Regions from separate parts of the Cupriavidus sp. SIMBA_020 genome, predicted to be linked through region 2. Evidence: predicted binding sites of a transcription regulator. Region 2 holds the regulator's gene; each other region holds the start of a gene.
What was found. Region 2 encodes LexA, which represses DNA repair genes until DNA is damaged. Its sites were predicted from a motif close to ACTGTATNNNNATACAGT; they were not measured.

Region 1 (4,573 bases), on a different contig from region 2:
TCCCGGTAGAATCCGCGCACCTACCGGACACTCCCATGCAACTCGGCATCTTCTACGCGCTGCTCGCGTACGTCATCTGGGGCCTGCTGCCCCTCTATATCAAATCCCTCCACGGCGTGGCGCCGCTCGAGATCCTGCTGCACCGGATGGTGTGGTCGCTGGTCTTCCTGGGCGCAATCCTGCTCTGGCGGCGGCATTTTGGCTGGCTGCGCGAGGTCGCGGGCAATCCGCGCCTGATCCTCGGCTTCGCGGCGAGCGCCGCCCTGCTCTGCGCCAACTGGTTCCTCTATATCTGGGCGGTGTCGGCCGACCGCGTGGTCGATGCGAGCCTGGGCTACTTCATCAATCCGCTGTTCAGCGTGCTGCTGGGCGTGCTGTTCCTGCACGAGCGGCTGCGGCCGGGGCAGTGGCTGTCCATCGCCATCGCGGCGGGGGGCGTGGTGTGGCTGACCGTGAGCGCCGGGCAACTGCCGTGGATCGCGCTGGCGCTGGCGGCGTCGTTCGGCGGCTACGGGCTGCTGCGCAAGACCGGGGCGCTGGGCGCCCTGGAGGGCTTGTCGCTGGAGACGCTGCTGCTGTTCCCGATCGCGGCCACCGCGCTGGGCGTGATTGTCTTCACCGGCCAGGACACCTTCCGCAGCGCAGCACCGGGTACGCAGGTCCTGCTGCTGCTGGCCGGCCCGATCACGGCGGTGCCGCTGCTGTTCTTTGCCGCCGGCGCGCGCCGGATTCCGCTCTCGCTGCTCGGCCTGCTCCAGTACACCGGCCCGACGCTCCAGCTGCTGCTCGGCATCTGGCTGTGGCACGAGCCGTTCCCGGCCCAGAAGCAGCTCGGCTATGCGCTGATCTGGGTATCGCTGCTGATCTACGCGCTCGAAGGGGTGTGGGTTTCCCGCCGCAATTCCCTCAAATCCATCAGGGCGACAAATGAAGCGTAGGTGTAAATCGATGGATCAATTCGTCTGGGGAATATCGGGCTAACCCCCCTCTCGGCACGCGAGGGCCGACGCACTATACTGTACGTTTATACAGTATCGACGACACGCACGCCCCCATTCGCCATGTCCAGCCCCGTCCGGCGCATCGCCCACCTCGACATGGACGCCTTCTATGCGTCCGTCGAATTGCTCCGTTATCCCGACCTGCGCGGCCAGGCGGTGGTCATCGGCGGCGGCCGCAATGCCGTGCCGGAGACGCTGCCCGATGGCTCGCGCCGCTATGCCCGCCTGCGCGACTACGTGGGGCGTGGCGTCGTCACCACTTCCACCTACGAAGCCCGCGCGCTGGGCGTGTTCTCGGCCATGGGCATGATGAAGGCCGCCAAGCTGGCGCCAGACGCCATCCTGCTGCCGACCGATTTCGATGCCTACCGCCGCTACTCGGGCCTGTTCAAGGCCGCCGTGCGCACTTTCACCGAGCAGGTGGAAGACCGCGGCATCGACGAGATCTATATCGATCTGACCGAGGTGCCCGGCGAGCCGGCCGAGGTGGCCGCGCGCATCAAGGCGGCCGTCAGCGAGGCCACCGGCCTGACCTGCTCCATCTGCGTGGCACCCAACAAGCTGCTAGCGAAGATCGGGTCCGAACTCGACAAGCCGGACGGCCTGACCCTGCTCACCCCGGCCGACATCCCCCGCCGCATCTGGCCACTCGCGGCGCGCAAGGTCAACGGGATTGGGCCGAAGGCGGCCGAGAAGCTGGCCGGTATCGGCATCGAAACCGTGGGCGACCTGGCCGAGGCCGACCAGGGCGTGCTCCAGACCCACTTCGGCCGCAACTACGCGGGCTGGCTGATCGAGGTGGCCCATGGGCGCGACGACCGCCCGGTGGTGGTCAGTTCCGAGCCGAAGTCGATGAGCCGCGAAACCACCTTCGAGCGCGACCTGCACCCGCGCGTGGACCGTCCGCTGCTGTCCGAATCGTTCACCAGGCTCTGCATGCGCGTGGGCGAGGACCTGCGCCGCAAGGGCTATGTGGGCCGCACGGTGGGCATCAAGCTGCGCTTTGACGATTTCCGCACCGTCACGCGCGACCTGACCATGCCGGCCCATACCGCCGATGGCGCGGCGATCCGGCGCGGCGCCACGGAATGCCTGAAGCGGATTCCGCTCGAACGGCGCATCCGGCTGCTCGGCGTGCGCGTGAGCGCCCTGATCCCGGCGGACGAACAGGGCGATGACCCGGCGCCGGTGCAGGAGGAGTTCCGCTTCGAGGACGAGCGGCCGGATGCACGGGAATGACCCTTCCAGCGCATCTATCTATCTCCCCGTAGAATCGGCGGCTTCGAGCAAGAAGGCGTCCCCATGACCACCTCCGCCACCGAGCGCGCCGCCGCGCCCGCCACCTGGATCACGCCGCTGCTGGCCACGGCTTGCGGCATGATCGTCGCCAATCTCTACTACGCCCAGCCGCTGATCGGCCCGATCGCCCGGTCGCTCCACCTCTCGCCCGAGATTGCCGGGCTGATCGTCACGCTGACCCAGATGGGCTACTGCGTGGGACTGGTGCTACTGGTGCCGCTGGGGGACCTGGTCGAGAACCGCAAGCTGATCCTGACGCTGATCGGCGGCTGTGCCGTGGCGCTGACGGCGGCGGCGCTGGCCACCCACGCCAGCGTGTTCCTGGTGGCAGGCTGCGCCATCGGCCTGTGCTCGGTGGCGGTGCAGGTGCTGGTGCCGTTTGCGGCGCACCTCGCTCCGGACCATATCCGGGGTCGCGTGGTCGGCAACGTCACCAGCGGGCTGCTGATGGGAATCATGTTGGCGCGGCCGGTGTCGAGCCTGATGGCCGGCCTGACGGGCGGCTGGCACACCATCTTCGCGGTCTCGGCGGTGGCCATGGTGCTGCTGGCACTGGTGCTCGCGCGCAAGCTGCCGCGCCGCCAGCCAGCGCGGGGCGTGAGTTACGGCCAGATGCTGGCGTCGATGGCGCACCTGCTCCGTACCCAGCCCGTGCTGCGCCGGCGCGCGCTGTACCAGGCCAGCATGTTCGGCGTCTTCAGCCTGTTCTGGACCACCGTCCCGCTGTACCTGGCCGGGCCCGCGTTCCGCATGTCGCAGACCGGCATCGCCGTGTTCGCGCTGGTTGGCGTGGCCGGCGCCATCGCCGCGCCGATGGCCGGCCGCTATGCAGACCGGGGCCACAGCCGCCAGATGACCGCCATCGCGCTGGCCATCGGCGCCGGGTCGTTCCTGCTGAGCCGGGTGGGCGCGGAGGGGTCGATGACCTCGCTGCTGGCGCTGACCGTGGCGGCCATCCTGCTCGACTTCGGCGTGTCGGCGAACCTGGTGGTCGGCCAGCGCGCCATCTTCACGCTCTCGGCCGAGCACCGCAGCCGGCTGAACGGCCTGTATATGGCGATTTTCTTCCTCGGCGGCGCCACGGGCTCGTGGCTGGGCGCCTGGGCCTTTGCGCGCGGCGGCTGGCCGCTGGCAAGCTGGATCGGCTTCGCGCTGCCGGCGCTCGCCCTGCTCTACTTCCGGACCGACCGGCACTGAATTCGACACCAAGCCCGGCACTGAGCCCGGCGCGCTGACCGCGCCACCCCCTCCCGAAGTCCCGTTTGCTGCACTACACTGGCCGAGCGTTGTCCTCGATCGTCACAGTTTCGTTGCAGTGCCCGCTAACGCGGGACTTGCCCGGAGGCCCCCGATGCCATGGCGCAAACTGGTGCCGCGACCGCGATGGCTACCGCGCGCGGCGGTCATGCGCCCGCAGCGGGTCGTGATCTGGTGTTTCAGCCTCGTGCTGGCGCTGACGCTCGCCGTTGGCCTGCGCGACCTCTACACGCTGCGTGAGCGCGTGATTGCCAGCCATCAGCACAATCTCGCGCTGCGCGCGATGGGGCTGGAGGCTGCGGTGTCGTCGGAGCGCTTCCGGCTGTCGTTTGTGCGCGACTACGCGCGGCAGTTGATGCGGATGGAGGCCGTGCCGGCAGTTGGTGTCTCGGACCCCGCCATCGAACGGGCTTTCGCCGCGCGCAACGCGCCGATCTGGCAGATGGAAGTCCCGCTCGGCGATGCCCCCGTGGTCGGCGTATCACCGCAGACCCTGGCCGGCCTGCCCGGCTTCGAGCGCCGCGTGGACGACCTGCGCGCCGACCTCTTCGCCGCACGCCAGCTGAGCCACGTGCTGGGGCTGACCATGGGCGTGGACGAGATTCGCAACTCGGTCACGTTCATTTCCAGCAACGGCTTCTTCGTGACCTACCCCGCGGTGCCGGCCGACAAGGCGCCCGCGTTGCTGCAACGCTTCGCGAGCATGCCCTACTACCGCGACCTCCTGCCCGACCGTAATCCGGGCCAGCAACTGCGCTGGGCGCCGCCTTATCGCCAGTTCGAAAGCACCGAGCTGCGCACCACGCTGAGCGTGCCGATCTATGTGGAGGCGCGCTTTCGCGGCGTGGTAGCGGTGGATGTCTCGCTGAAGCACATCCAGGCGCTGCTCGGCGCGCCGAGCGACGACTCCCCGGCCCTGAACCGCTACCTGATGGACAGCGCCGGCCGGCTGATCGCGGCAAACCATGACCACCCGAGCACGGACCTGCGCTGGCCTGACGTGCTGGGCGACGCGT
Region 2 (4,573 bases):
TAGGGCGAAGTCCTTCCTTGCTTCCCCTCCGGAAAATTGTAGAGATGGGTGTTGTCCGGCGTCTCGCCGATCTTTGTGCCGAGCGGGTCAAAGACGGCGTGACGGCGGAACTTCTCGCTGTCCGATTTAGCGCTGGCCTTGGCCAGTTCAGCGGCTTGCAGATAGGGCATCGGTTCCTTGTCCTTCTCGATCTCCAGCAGCAGCGTCTGCTCGTTCACGCGCACGCTGAACCGGCCCAGGTTGTAGAACAGGTACATCGCATAAAGATTGTCGAAGTCGCGATAGGCGCCTTGTTCCCTGCGGAAATCGAGGGACAGGACGGAGGGAAAGCGGTTGGGCAGGTCCTTGAATGCCACTCGCTCCTCTTCACGAGGTTCCACATAGGTGGAGTTGCTGTACTTTTTGTACAGCACCACGTCCATACCGTAGCCGCGCTTGCCCCATTCCTTGATTAGCTTCATCGCCATCTCCGTGGGAATGTTTGCGGTCGCAGCTGCTACCACGCGCCGCCCGGACAGGACTTTGGGACTCTTTATCGCCAGATCCTTGTAGCCGGCACCGTACTTGAATGCGGCACCGATAGTCTTGGCGCAGTTCAGGCGCAAATAATCGTACTGGATCGTGCCGCTGTGATATTCGGTGCTCGTTGCCCGTCGATGGTAATCGTCATTGATGCGGCGGAAGTAATCGACCAGCGAGTGCTTTTCCTGAGTAGGCACGCCGAAGACTCGCACACCAATCACTGATCGCTTGTAAATCTCGCCATAGTCGAGGCCGAACATCGTCTTTTCCGCGATGGAGGAAGCGGTCTTGAACAGATATTCCTTCTTAGGGATGCCGGCCATCAGATCGGCGGTGTAAAAATCATTCTCGTGTTTGGGCGAGCGGTCGGCGTAGAAGTTTGCCGAATAGACGATGTCATCGCCTAGCGCGTCGTCACGGACACCCAGGGCGATGTGGCCAGCCGAACCGCCCTTTGATGTCCCGAAGCTGATCAGCAGCTCCAGGTCGTAGGGGGCTTCGTGAAGAAGGGCGGCAATTTGATCGATATTGGCAGGCTCGGGGCCGCCCTTGCTGCCGAATTCGGCAGCAAGCCCCGGCCCTGAAATCAGCGCAGTGATGACCAGGAGCCATGCCGCCAGCCTTGTCCTCATAGCTTTCCTTACGTAGCCAGCTAGTGCCCGTCGATTCTTCACCAAAAGAATAATCGCTGATCGGTTCATGTGCCGGAAAACCGTCGGGGCGTGTGTATCGTTGACGTTGTTCCCTGATCGTGTGTGCCAGCACACATAACGACAGGTTTTCGAGAATGATTTTCGCTACGCTTCACGACGGGCCAACTGGTCTAATCCATATCATCCAGGCAATCGCCTACACGAAGCGCGAGGTCATACTGTGGCGGAGCGAATTCGATTCAACCCTGATGTCGCACTGGCGGCATTCTCCGGTGTAATCCCGATGCCGACCTTGGCTGAAATAAATGCGGCCATCGATCGATCCTTCGGCGAACAGCCTGAGCGCGCCGAGCCATTCGCGATGGCCGAGTTATTGCGCCGCAATGAAGCCTTCCGCAAGCTTGAGCAGACGGTGTGCGCCGAGACCCGGGCCTTGGCCGCCACACTCTTGAAGAAGTCTTTGCGCTGGGAGGCATTCCACGTGATTCGTTGTGCCAGCACGTCAACGCGCAACGAGAGCCATTGCCGCCACTACGATTCGCATTTGCTGACGCTGCTGATTCCGTTGAAGCTCGCGCCCGATGGCGTTTGCAACGGCGATCTGCTGGTTTATCACCCGCCGCGCGTGGCGGTATCCACGGTCAGCAATGTCTTCTGCAAGCTTCGCCATGGCATTCAGCGCAATCTGCCGTTCCCGTTCAGAAAATGGCTGACACTTCGCGATCTGCGGCGTGGCCGCTGCAATCGCGTGCCGGTGGAGCCGGGTAGCGTCTATGTCTTCAACGGCTTTGTGCTCCAGCATGCCAATCTGGATGTGGAAGTTGGCGAGCGCCGGTCGTTACTGATTCACTATTACGATCCCGGCTATTCGGCGGGTTTGAGCGCGACTGTACGGCGCGTCCGCATGCTGTGGGATCGCCTGCGCAAGAACATGACAGGCATGTACCCAGGTTGATTAGCCCGACCCAGGTGGTGGAGCGAAAAAAAACCGGCACTCGGCGGGTCGACAAGTTCCGGTTTCGCGCATCGGCGCCAATGCGCCAGGACTACGGGTGCGCGCCATCGAGTGTAAAGCACCTTCCCCGCAGAATTAATCGTTCTCTTAATTTCACGTGGTGGGCTCGCAACTGCACAATTTACAATGATTTTGGCGGCGCGGATCCGCCGCTAGCGGCTTATGCGTCCAGCTTGCCGGGCATATCCGCAAGCTCCAGCATCCGGCAGATCGCGGCCATGCTGCCGACCATCGTGCGACGCTGGGCGCCCTGGTAGACGCGCACGCCCTTGGTCTGGCGGAACGGTACGGGCTTGACCGGGCGGCGGGAAGCAGTGTGGTTGACTTGTAGCATGGCGGCACCTCGAAGTTTGCGACAGCAGGAGTCCGCGCCCGTCGTCCGGGGAGAACGGGGCGGCGTTGGCAATGCAAATCTGGGGACCGGGACAGGCGGACGCCTGCCCAGTCTCGGAAATCAGAAGCCCGAGGAGCGGATCAGCCCAACGGCGATGCCTTCCAGGGAAAATTCCTCGCGGCCGGCCTGCACCACGATATTCTCGAAATCCGGGTTCTCGGCGATCAGCTCGATCATGTCGCCGCGCCGCTTCAGGCGCTTGACGGTCACGTCGTCGCCGATGCGTGCGACGACGATCTTGCCGTTGGCCGCTTCGCTGGCTTTCCTCACGGCCAGCAGGTCACCGTCGAGGATGCCGGCATCGCGCATGCTCAGGCCCCGCACGCGCAGTAGGTAATCAGGGCGATCGTCAAATACGGAGGCGTCCACCTGGTATTGACGGTCGATGTGTTCGGCGGCAAGGATCGGGCTGCCTGCGGCCACGCGGCCTACGAGCGGCAGCGTCAACTGCATCACGCCGGCCATCGGTAGTGAGAACTGGTCTGGCATCTCCGAATCGCTGCGTGCCACCTTGAGGCGGATGCCGCGCGATGCCCCTGGCGTCAGTTCGATCACACCCTTGCGGGCCAGCGCCCGCAGGTGTTCCTCGGCAGAGTTGGGCGAGGAGAAACCGAATTCCGACGCGATCTCCGCGCGGGTGGGCGGAATGCCGGTGTGCCGGATCGTGTTGCGGATCAGGTCGAAGATCTGCTGCTGCCGGGGTGTCAGGGTCGCCATGGGTCGCCGATCTCTCGTGCCGAAGCACTGTATGTTTAAACAGTATGCTGTGATTTTATACAGTATCGAGTGAAGTGCAAGCACAATTTGCAGTGACGATGTCGGGCATGCACGACACCCCGGCAGCGCCAGTGCGCCCGGCGGCACGGGTTTGCGAGAGGCGCGGCGTCCGGCGCGCCACAGTTACAATCGCCCGGACCCGCGCTCATTTCGCTCGATTTTCTCGCTATATGTCTACGTCATTGCCCCGTATCGTCGTGCTCGCCACCGGCGGCACCATCGCCGGCTCATCCGGCAGTTCCGCAAGCACTGCGCAGTACCGCGCGGCCACCGTGCCGGTCTCGTCACTCGTCCAGGCCGTGCCCGCGCTGGGCGAGGTGGCTCGTGTGGAGACGGAGCAGGTGGCCCAGATCGACAGCAAGGACATGGCCTTCAGCTTGTGGACGACGCTCGCCGCGCGCGTGGAGCACTGGATTGCGCAGCCCGATGTGGCGGGCGTGGTCATCACGCACGGCACCGACACGCTTGAAGAAACGGCGATGTTCCTGCACCTGACGCACCGGGGTTCGGTGCCGGTGGTGCTGACGGCGGCAATGCGCCCCTCCACGTCGCTCTCGGCCGATGGTCCGCTGAATTTGCTTGACGCGGTGCGCGTGGCGGCAAGCCCGGAAGCGCGCGGGCAGGGCGTGCTCGTGGTGCTGAACCAGGAGATTCATGCGGCGCGCGATGTCGCCAAGGGTCATACCTCGGCGGTGGATGCGTTCACGTCGCCGGCAGGCGGTCCGATCGGTTTCGTGCAGGATGCCTACGTGCGCTTCACGCGTGCGCTGGCCCCCAATGACGCGCCCGCGCTGCCCGTGCCCGCGGCGTGGCCGCTCGTCGAGATCGTGGCGAGCTATGCCCAGCCGGGCAGGGTGGCCGTGGATGCGATGGTCTCGGCCGGCGTGAAGGGGTTCGTGGTGGCAGCCACCGGCAATGGCTCGGTCCATGAGACGCTGGGCGACGCGCTGGCCGATGCGGCCGCACGGGGGGTGGCCGTGGTGCGAAGCTCGCGCACGGGCGCCGGCCATGTGGCGGGGCCGGCACGCCCGCGACCGACCTCGGGTGAATTCGCCTCCGCCGGAAATCTCAATCCCTACAAGTCGCGTGTGCTGCTGCTGCTGGCGCTGGCGGCGGATGCGTCGCTTGGCGCCGATCCGACTCGCCTGCAGGCCGTTTTCCGTCAATACTGAGGGATTCCCGGCGTGCGGCCGGGATGTCAGCTTGCGTGCT
Region 3 (4,573 bases), on a different contig from region 2:
TGTCCTCGCCCAGCCGGTAGCGCTCGTGTTCGAGCACCAGCACGCAGCGCGTGACGCCGGCCTGCTGCGCCGCCAGCCAGCCGGACAGCGCCAGCAGCAGCCGCTGCGCGCCGGCCAGCACCCCATCGGCCGCTTCGATGCGCCCCGGCAGCTCCATCCGCTGCGCGAAGGCGGGCGGCGCCTCGAACCATGCAAAGCCGGCCGGCACCTGATCGTAAGCCTGGTCAAGCCGCGCCAGCAGTGCCGTGCCGATGCGGCGCGACAACCCCGCGCGCGGCAGCCGCCGCACCTGCCCCAGCGTGCGGCAGCCCACGCCCTCGAGCCAGCCCGGATCGGCCAGCGTCTGCAGGCACTCCACGGGCAGGGCATCGAGCAGACGCGTCATGCGGGCAGGCTGGATGGCGCGGCGCGCGGGCCGCACAATGCCGCGCCGCGTACGGCGCAGCGGCTGCCGGGCAAGCCATGCCGCGCCCTGCGCCGTGGTGCCGCAGCCCAGTTGCGCGAACGTGCCGAGCTGCCTCACCCGCGCGCGGATGGCCCGGCACAGCGCCCGGTACCCGCCGAACAGGCGCAGGCTGGCGGTGACGTCGAGCATCACGGTGGCCGATTCGGCATCGGGGTCGATCGTCACGGCCGGCGTGAAGTGGAGCAGCGTCAGCGCCACGTCGGTCATCAACGCGGCTTCGGCCGGGAGATTGCGCTCCCGCTGCACGACCTCCGCCGACAGCGCCTGCACGCCGCCGCGCCGCATGCCGTACGCCACACCGAGGGCCACGGCCGGCCCGTTGGCCAGCACCACGCGCTCGTGCGCCATCACCGCCACGGGCAGCGCCTGTAGCGTGCCGGAGGCGGAGGCGGAGGCGGGGACGGGGACGGGGACGGAGGGCGCACCGGCGGCCTCAGGCCAGCTCGGTTGCAGCGCGTCCAGCGGCAGGCGCGGCAGATGCACCGCGATCCAGAACGTCGGCAGCATGATGAGGGGGCACCACGGCAGGCGCGGTGGGGGTGACTGGGGTGACGGGAGCGGTGGGAGCAGCGACGCGCGCGGGCACGTGCGCCATGCCGCCCAGCGACAGGACCAGCGGCGCGTCCCGCACGGGGCCGCGGCGCTTGTGGAAGGCAATCGACAGCATGTTGCCGGGCAACGGCGACAGCGCCAGCCGCAGCACCGCCGGCGACGATTCCTGGAGCACGCGCAGCGGCCGCAGCACCCAGACCACGGTATCGCCGGCCTGGGCCAGCACCTGGAGCCGGCGCAGCGCCTCGGGCCGCGCGGTGCCGAGCCACACCAGCACCGCGCCGAACGCCTGGCTGCGCAGCATCTGCTCGGCCGCCCAGAGCATGTCCGTGCGGCGCGAGGCCGGCGGCGTGGCGGCCGGCGGCCGCACCCAGTACAGCTGGCGCGCGGGCAGGCCGGCCAGCCCCGCCGCCAGCCCGGCGGCATTCGGCAGATAAGGCGGATTGACGAACGCCACGCGCCGCCCCGCCGCAGCCAGCGTGCGCAGCGCCGGCATCAGCAGGCGCAGTTCGCCCACGCCATCGTGGGCAAGCAGCAGCTCGGTGACCGCGCCCGCCGGCCAGCCCCCGCCGGGCAGCTCCTGCGCCAGCGCGTCATAGCCGCTCGGGCACACGGGCAGCCGGCCGGCATGGCCCAGTTGCCCGGCGCGCCAGAGGCCGGGGTAGCGATGCTCGAGTTCGGCCACCGAGGCCCGATGATCGGGCACGGGCACGGGCGCCGACTCGGGCGGAGAAGGAAGTAGGGACGCACCATCCTCCACGGCAGGCAGGATGTGCGGGGGCGCAGTCATGGTGATGAATCCGGCACACGCGGCGGGCGTGCGCCATCGGAAGATTGACGATTACTGTATGTTTATACAGTATCGGCGCCGGCGCAAGAGGGGTATGGCCGAAGTGGAACGCGCGCCGCCCCATTCGCCAAAAAGTGCTGCCAAAGGCCCCACATCTCCCACTACAGTGGGGCAACTGCCACGAAACGACGCAACGGATTGCAAACAAATGTCAATCCGGATTGTGCAGCGCGGTGCAGGTGCGGAAAAATGCGCCCCTATGAAACGGAATACGCGTCAATGTGTGCATCTGCTGATCGCCGGTTTGCAGCGCGAGGGTCCGCTGCGCCGCGACGCGCTGGCTGACGCCAGCGGCCTGTCCGCCGAGGAGACCACCCGGGCGTTGAAGGCCGCGCGGCAGATGAGCGTGATCGACCATGTGCCCTACGGCCCGGGCACCCTGCCCGCGGCAGTCTATTACCAGCTGACGGGACGCGAACTGCCGCCCGCGCGCAAGAGTACGCGCGTGCCGCCCGCGCCCGACAACCGCTTCCAGCCCCTGCTCGACGCCTGGTGGAACAGCGACGAGCTGGACCGCGTCTGAAGGCCAGCGCTACGCCCGGCGCGCCCCGCGCTCCAGCGCCGCGATGCGGGCCTCGAGATCGTCCTGCCGCCGGATCACCCGGAACAGCTGGCTGCCCGTGACGGCGTCCGTGCTCCGCGCACTCACCTCACCCTGACGCAACCCGCTTACCTGTGTGGACGGCAACGCGACCTTGCCTCTGCCCGTGTCGCTGAACGCCACGACCGTATTCTCCAGGCCGCCATCCGCGTTCACCAGCAGCCCCGCGTCCTTTAACTGGCCTACGGTCACGACCTCGTCATCGTGCCTGCCAGGCAGAACGTGGGCGATGTAGCGGCCCATCGCCACGTTGCCGACGGACACCGAATCCTCGCGGTCGCACACGGCATAGGCACCGATCGCCACGCCGCCGTCGAATTCCACCTTGGCGCCCGATCCGACGACCGTTGCCCAGCGATTCGTGACGCGCAGACTTTGCCCGATACCGACCGATGCGTCGCCAGTCACCTGCGCGCCGCCACCGAGCGCCACCCCCCAGGACCCTTCGGCACGCGCACCGTACCCCACAGCCACGCATTGCTCTCCGGCTGTGTAGGCCGCGCCCCCCACTGCGACGGACGCGCCGGAAAAATATGCAATGGCACCACCCCCGATGGCGACGTTGTCGGTAAACGTTGCACTGGCGCCGCCGCCAATCGCCACCGCACGCTCGCCAGAGGCGTTGGCGTCGCAGCCCAGCACCACCACCCCGTCGTTGGGCTCTCCTGTGCCGACATACGCCAGGGAGCCGATCACCACGCCCCGGCCTGAAGTGGGATAGGAGACGCCCTCGCCGATCGCGACACTGCCCGCGCCCCCGGCAATGGCGGACGGCCCGATCGCCACCGCCTCCTGACCGGTGGCCTGGCTATCGGGTCCGGTGCTGTTGGCACGGAAGTACTTGGCCCCTTTGTCCTTGTCTTCGAGCGTCAAGGCATCGACACGCTGCTTGAGCGCCAGGAATTGTTGGCGGGTGACGTACAGGTCTGGCTGGAAGGCCTTGCGCGCCTCCAGACTTGCCGGAATGTCTTCCTTGTCGGAGACCGCGGTTTGAGAGTTAGCCATTGATGGACTCCTGAAGTTGGCGTTGGCCACGAAAGGTCGTCACGGAGGCGCATGGCGCGTGACATGGCCATGCTTCCACGCCGCCCTTCAGGAGTACATGGATTGAGGAAATGCCTACTTTTCCCGGCGATAGCGCGCCTGCATGATCTGCATCCACTCGCCGTCATCGCCCTGCATGAATGAGGTCAGCGTGCGGTTGTCGTCGTCCTGGAAGGCGATCACGTCGCGGAATTTCGAGGTCTTGCCCGGTACCAGCTTGCCTTCCGGCGTGAAGGTGGGGCCATCGGCGCGCAGGGTCAGCGTGCGGCCATCGGCCTCGAGGTCGCCCTCGTAGATCCACATGTGGGTCATCATCGACCCGATGAAGGTGCCCACGAAGTGCTTGCGGGTGGGGTCATAGCCCAGCGTCATCACGGTGACGGCGTGCCCGCAGCCGGGCATCTCGCCTTCGGAGCGGCCCTGCACCCAGAGGTCGCCCACGGCTCTTACCTGCTCGGGAATCTTCCACTTCTGCGGCGGGGTGTCCGGCCCCATCACTGCCTCGCCTTCAGCCATCCATTTGCCCACCAGCTTCTGCAGCCAGCGGTGTTCGTTGGTCGTTTCAGTCTGCATTGCAACGGTCTCCTGTTGATCCCTGGATCTGTCGATGATGTCGCTGCGCTCGTTGTGTACAGCGTACACAATAGCTTAGGAGATGGGCCCGTGCGTGTAAAGGCCCTCCAATGAAAAAGCCGCCAGGATGACAGCATTGTCATCCTGGCGGCTCGCAAACCCTTGTATCTACTGGGGCAGCCGTATCTTCGGCACGATGAACTGGTTGCCGGGCGCGCGCATGACATCGCACTGGACATCGCCCTTGCGCGCCTCGCCGGCCTGGTTCACGAACTCGACGTTGCCGACCACGCTGTAGAAGTCCTCCGCCACGCGCCGCGTGGTGCCGCGCACCCAGCGGAAGCGCTCCGGGTTCGGCAGTTTGGCCTTGACGGCCTCCATGCAGGCCACCGGCGCCTCGGGCGCCTCGGGGCGTCCGCCGCGCTGGCCCAGTTCGATATTGACGGGCGCCTGCGCGGAAGGCCGATCAGCAGGATCGGCCGTCTCG
Region 4 (4,573 bases), on a different contig from region 2:
CACCCAATCGGAGCAAGCCTCGGCATCCACCACGTTCATGCGGAGATCGATCGTCACGCGCAGCCAGAGGTCGTGCAGCGGCTGGCCGATGGGCCGGATGCCACCGCCGGCGAGCTCGATGTCGCGTGGCTTGGTGTCGGTGAGGCGCGCCTCGATGTCCCACAGGCCGTCTTCCCGCGCATACGCTTCCGCCGTGATGGCACGGCGATGACGCAAGGTGCGGTTGGCAGGCGGGGAAAGTGGCATGACAGCTGGGGCTGACGCGGGATGTTGAGGCTGTGACCGGGGGCAAACGTCACGGCCGGGGCGGGACGGCCGACAGCCGCACGGCCGCCAAGGCCGGAAAACCGGGAGAGTTTAACATGCCGCGCCGCTTTGCCCGGGAACATCCTGCGATATGGAATGTCGGGGGCGAATTGTTGCGCCGGTAACAACGCCGAACCACGGCGCGACAAGGGCTGGCGGGCCGCCATCGTGCCCGGCGGCACGGCCAGTGGTGCGGCGCCACAACGCCCGGCGCCGGATCACAAAATCCCTGTTGCGCACGCAGGTATACAGTGGTCTACGCGGCGCAATCGTCACCTCATTCGTCATCTTCCGCGCCGCGGATGATCTTGCCGACCACGGCGCGCGAGAAGCCGCGCGCGACCATGAAGCGGATCTGCTTGGCCCGCGCCTCCGGGGAATCCGGGGCTGTGCCGAAGCGCTTGCGCCAGACCTCCCGGGCCCGCTCGACCTCGGTTTCCCGCAGTCGGTCCTGAAGATCGTGCAGTTGTTCGTTGCCAAGCTGATGGGTCTTGGCCTCCTGCATCACCCGGGCGGCGCCATAGCGGCTGGCGCGGCGATGGACCAGGCTATCGACGAACCGGTCGTTCGACAGCCAGTTCTCGCGCTCAAGCGCGTCGAGCAGGGTGTCCACTTCCTCGGGCGTCTCGGCGTGCGGCGCCAGCTTGCGCCGCAGTTCGGCGCGGCTGTGCTCGCGGCGCGACAGGTAGCCGACGGCGCGGGCCTTCAGCGAGAGCGGGGGGCGGAAGCCAGCCATCAGGGGGTCATCGACAATGGAGTCCCAATAAAAAAAGCCGCCGCACGATCTGCGACGGCTTCCGAGGAGCGGAGAAAGACCCGCCTCAGCCTTCGATTTCGGCCGGTGCGGCCACGGCCGCGGCGTTCATTGCCACCACGCCCAGCGCCGCACGGACCTTGTTCTCGATCTCAGCGGCGATGTCAGGGTTCTCGCGCAGGTATTCGCGCGCGTTGTCCTTGCCCTGGCCGATCTTTTCGCCGTTGTAGCTGTACCACGCGCCCGACTTCTCGACGATCTTGGCATCCACGCCAAGGTCGATGATCTCGCCCTGCCGGGAAATGCCCTGGCCGTAGAGGATGTCGAAGAACGCCTCGCGGAACGGCGGCGACACCTTGTTCTTCACCACCTTGACCTTGGTCTCGTTGCCGATGACGTCGTCGCCCTTCTTGATCGAGCCGATGCGGCGGATGTCCAGGCGCACCGAGGCGTAGAACTTCAGCGCGTTGCCGCCGGTAGTCGTTTCAGGTGAACCAAACATCACACCGATCTTCATGCGGATCTGGTTGATGAAGATCACCAGGCAGTTGGTGCGCTTGATGGTGCCGGTCAGCTTGCGCAGCGCCTGGCTCATCAGGCGGGCCTGCAGGCCGGGCAGCGAATCGCCCATCTCGCCCTCGATTTCGGCCTTCGGCACCAGCGCGGCCACCGAGTCGATCACGATCAGGTCGATCGAGCCCGAGCGCACCAGCGCGTCGGTAATTTCCAGGGCCTGCTCGCCGGTGTCCGGCTGCGAGATCAGCAGGTCGCCCACGTTCACGCCCAGCTTGCCGGCGTAGTTCACGTCCAGCGCGTGTTCCGCGTCGATAAAGGCGCAGGTGCCGCCCAGCTTCTGCATCTCGGCCACTACCTGCAGCGTCAGCGTGGTCTTGCCCGACGATTCCGGACCATAGATCTCCACCACGCGGCCGCGCGGCAGGCCGCCGACGCCCAGCGCGATATCGAGCCCCAGCGAGCCGGTGGACACCACCTCGATGTCCTTTTCGATCTCGCCATCGCCCAGACGCATGATCGAGCCCTTGCCGAACTGCTTCTCGATCTGGGAGAGCGCGGCGGCAAGCGCCTTCTGCTTCTCAGCGCTCACGCCGGCGCCGGCCTTCTTGTCGTCCATGGTCGTCCTTCAGTCAATGGTGTATAAATAGGCCGCATGCGGCGCGACGCCTGATTTTTAAGCGATTTCCGACGGAAATCGGCCTGAAAGTGATCTGGCGTGCGACCCGACCCGGCTGCCCACAAGGCAGCCTGCGGAATGTCGGGTACTGTATAAAAAAACAGTATGCTTGGCAAGCCCCACCGGTTCCGCAACCGCGTGGCGTGCGATGCTGGCAACAGGGTGGAGACAACCATGCGCATTCTGATTGCGGAAGATGACGACGTGCTGGCAGACGGGCTTACGCGCTCGCTGCGGCATTCCGGCTACGCCGTTGACCACGTTGCCAACGGCGTGGAAGCCGATTCGGCCCTGTCCACCCAGCACTTCGACCTGCTGATCCTGGATCTCGGCCTGCCTCGCATGCCCGGCCTGGAGGTGCTCAAGCGCCTGCGCACGCGTGGCGCGATGCTGCCGGTGCTGATCCTGACCGCCGCCGACGGCGTGGACGAGCGGGTCAAGGGCCTGGACCTGGGCGCCGACGACTACATGGCCAAGCCCTTCGCGCTGTCCGAGCTGGAGGCACGCGTGCGCGCACTGGTGCGGCGTGGCGCGGGCGGCGGCGCCACGCTGATGCGCCACGGGCCGCTGGCCTTCGACCAGGTCGGCCGCATCGCCTATCTGAACGAGCAGATGCTGGACCTGTCCGCGCGCGAGATCGGCCTGCTGGAGATCCTGCTCACGCGCTGCGGGCGGCTGGTCTCCAAGGAACAGCTGGTGGACCACCTCTGCGAGTGGGGCGAGGAAGTCAGCAACAACGCCATCGAGGTCTACGTGCACCGGCTGCGCAAGAAGATTGAAGTGGGCGGCATCCGCATCGCCACGGTGCGCGGCCTGGGTTACTGCCTGGAGAAGTTCCTGCCGGTGGCGGCGGTGCATGGCTGATCCGGTGGCGGCATGCGCCTGCTGAAACTGCCCTGGGGCCGCCCGCCTGCCCTTCCGGACCCGCCACCGCCTCTGCCGACCCTGGCCGATGCCGCCGCCGAGGACGCCGCGCTGGCGGACGCCCTGCCGCACCTGGAGGAATCGTCCGCCCATCCCTCGCCGCGCTCGCTGTTCGGCGAAATCCTCGACTGGATGCTCGCCCCGCTGCTGCTGCTCTGGCCGATGAGCATCGCGGTCACCTACCTCGTCGCCAAGTCCATCGCCAACGGCCCGTTCGACCGCGCGCTGGAGGCCAGCGCCATCGTGCTCTCCCAGCAGGTGCGCGAAGTGAACGGGCGCGTGACGCTGCAGCTGCCGCTCTCCGCGCGCGAGATCCTGCGTGCCGACGAGACCGACAATATCTATTACCAGGTGGTGGGCAAGCGCGGCGAGTACGTGGCCGGCGACCACGACCTGCCGCTGCCGTCCGAGGACGACCAGGGCCATGCCGGGCTGGTGTCCCTGCGCGACGACCGCGTGGCCGGCAACGACGTGCGCGTGGCCTATACCTATGTGGACCTGAAGAGCGCCGGCTCCCAGCCGGTGCTGGTGCAGGTGGCCGAGACGCTGGACAAGCGCGCGCGGCTGGCCAACGAGATCATCAAGGGCGTGATCCTGCCGCAGTTCGTGATCCTGCCGCTGGCCGTGGTGCTGGTCTGGTTCGGCCTCACGCGCGGGCTGGCGCCGCTGACGGCGATCCAGCAGCGCATCCGGGCGCGCAACCCGGGCGATACCAGCCCCATCGACGAGACCGCCGCGCCGCAGGAAATCACGCCGCTGGTGGCGTCGTTCAATGACCTGCTGGCGCGGCTGGACCTGTCCGTGCAGACGCAGAAGCGCTTCATCGCCGATGCCGCGCACCAGATGAAGACGCCGCTGGCCGGGCTGCGCATGCAGGCCGAGCTGGCGCAGCGCGAGCAGTCGCCCGAGGAGCTGCGCCGTTCGCTGGCGCAGATCGCCGGCAGTTCCGAGCGCACCGCGCACCTGGTGACGCAGCTGCTCTCGCTGGCGCGCATGGAGAACCTGGCCGGCGCAGGCGGGATGGCGCCGCTGGACCTCACCGCGCTGGCGCGCGAGGTGGTCAAGGACTGGCTGCCGCAGGCCTGGGCGCGCCGCATCGACCTCGGGCTGGAAGCCGATGACCACCCGGTGACCATCACCGGCAATCGCCTGATGCTGACCGAGATGCTCAACAACCTGCTGGACAATGCCATCCGCTACACGCCGTCCGGCGGCCATGCCACGGTGCGCGTGGCGGCCGATCCGTTCGAGCCGTTCGCCTATCTCGATGTGGAGGACACCGGCCCCGGCATCGCCCCGGCCGAGCGCGAACGGGTGATGGAGCGCTTCTACCGCGTGCTGGGCACCAATACCGAGGGCAGCGGGCTGGGCCTCGCCATCGTGCGCGAGATCGTGCA

Region 1: the regulator LexA is predicted to act here: its motif matches at 1,016-1,033, upstream of dinB (DNA polymerase IV).
Region 3: the regulator LexA is predicted to act here: its motif matches at 1,862-1,879, upstream of imuA (translesion DNA synthesis-associated protein ImuA).
Region 4: the regulator LexA is predicted to act here: its motif matches at 2,340-2,357, upstream of recA (recombinase RecA).

The regions. Positions count from the first base shown of each region.
Region 1 is NZ_JAWRWU010000020.1:37,725-42,297, reverse strand. Features, by position in the region: gene rarD (EamA family transporter RarD) at 36-938, shown strand; gene dinB (DNA polymerase IV) at 1,062-2,240, shown strand; gene SB751_RS26295 (MFS transporter) at 2,304-3,497, shown strand; gene SB751_RS26290 (diguanylate cyclase) at 3,652-4,573, shown strand, end outside.
Region 2 is NZ_JAWRWU010000004.1:289,389-293,961, forward strand. Features, by position in the region: gene SB751_RS10515 (hypothetical protein) at 1-1,154, opposite strand, end outside; gene SB751_RS10520 (hypothetical protein) at 1,459-2,130, shown strand; gene SB751_RS10525 (hypothetical protein) at 2,351-2,524, opposite strand; gene lexA (transcriptional repressor LexA) at 2,645-3,301, opposite strand; gene SB751_RS10535 (asparaginase) at 3,409-4,533, shown strand.
Region 3 is NZ_JAWRWU010000009.1:69,350-73,922, forward strand. Features, by position in the region: gene SB751_RS18020 (Y-family DNA polymerase) at 1-973, opposite strand, end outside; gene imuA (translesion DNA synthesis-associated protein ImuA) at 900-1,808, opposite strand; gene SB751_RS18030 (hypothetical protein) at 2,068-2,391, shown strand; gene SB751_RS18035 (hypothetical protein) at 2,401-3,474, opposite strand; gene SB751_RS18040 (DUF1579 domain-containing protein) at 3,589-4,086, opposite strand; gene SB751_RS18045 (DUF2880 domain-containing protein) at 4,255-4,573, opposite strand, start outside.
Region 4 is NZ_JAWRWU010000008.1:104,410-108,982, reverse strand. Features, by position in the region: gene SB751_RS16985 (DUF2889 domain-containing protein) at 1-246, opposite strand, end outside; gene recX (recombination regulator RecX) at 584-1,042, opposite strand; gene recA (recombinase RecA) at 1,128-2,192, opposite strand; gene SB751_RS16970 (response regulator transcription factor) at 2,427-3,116, shown strand; gene SB751_RS16965 (sensor histidine kinase) at 3,129-4,573, shown strand, end outside.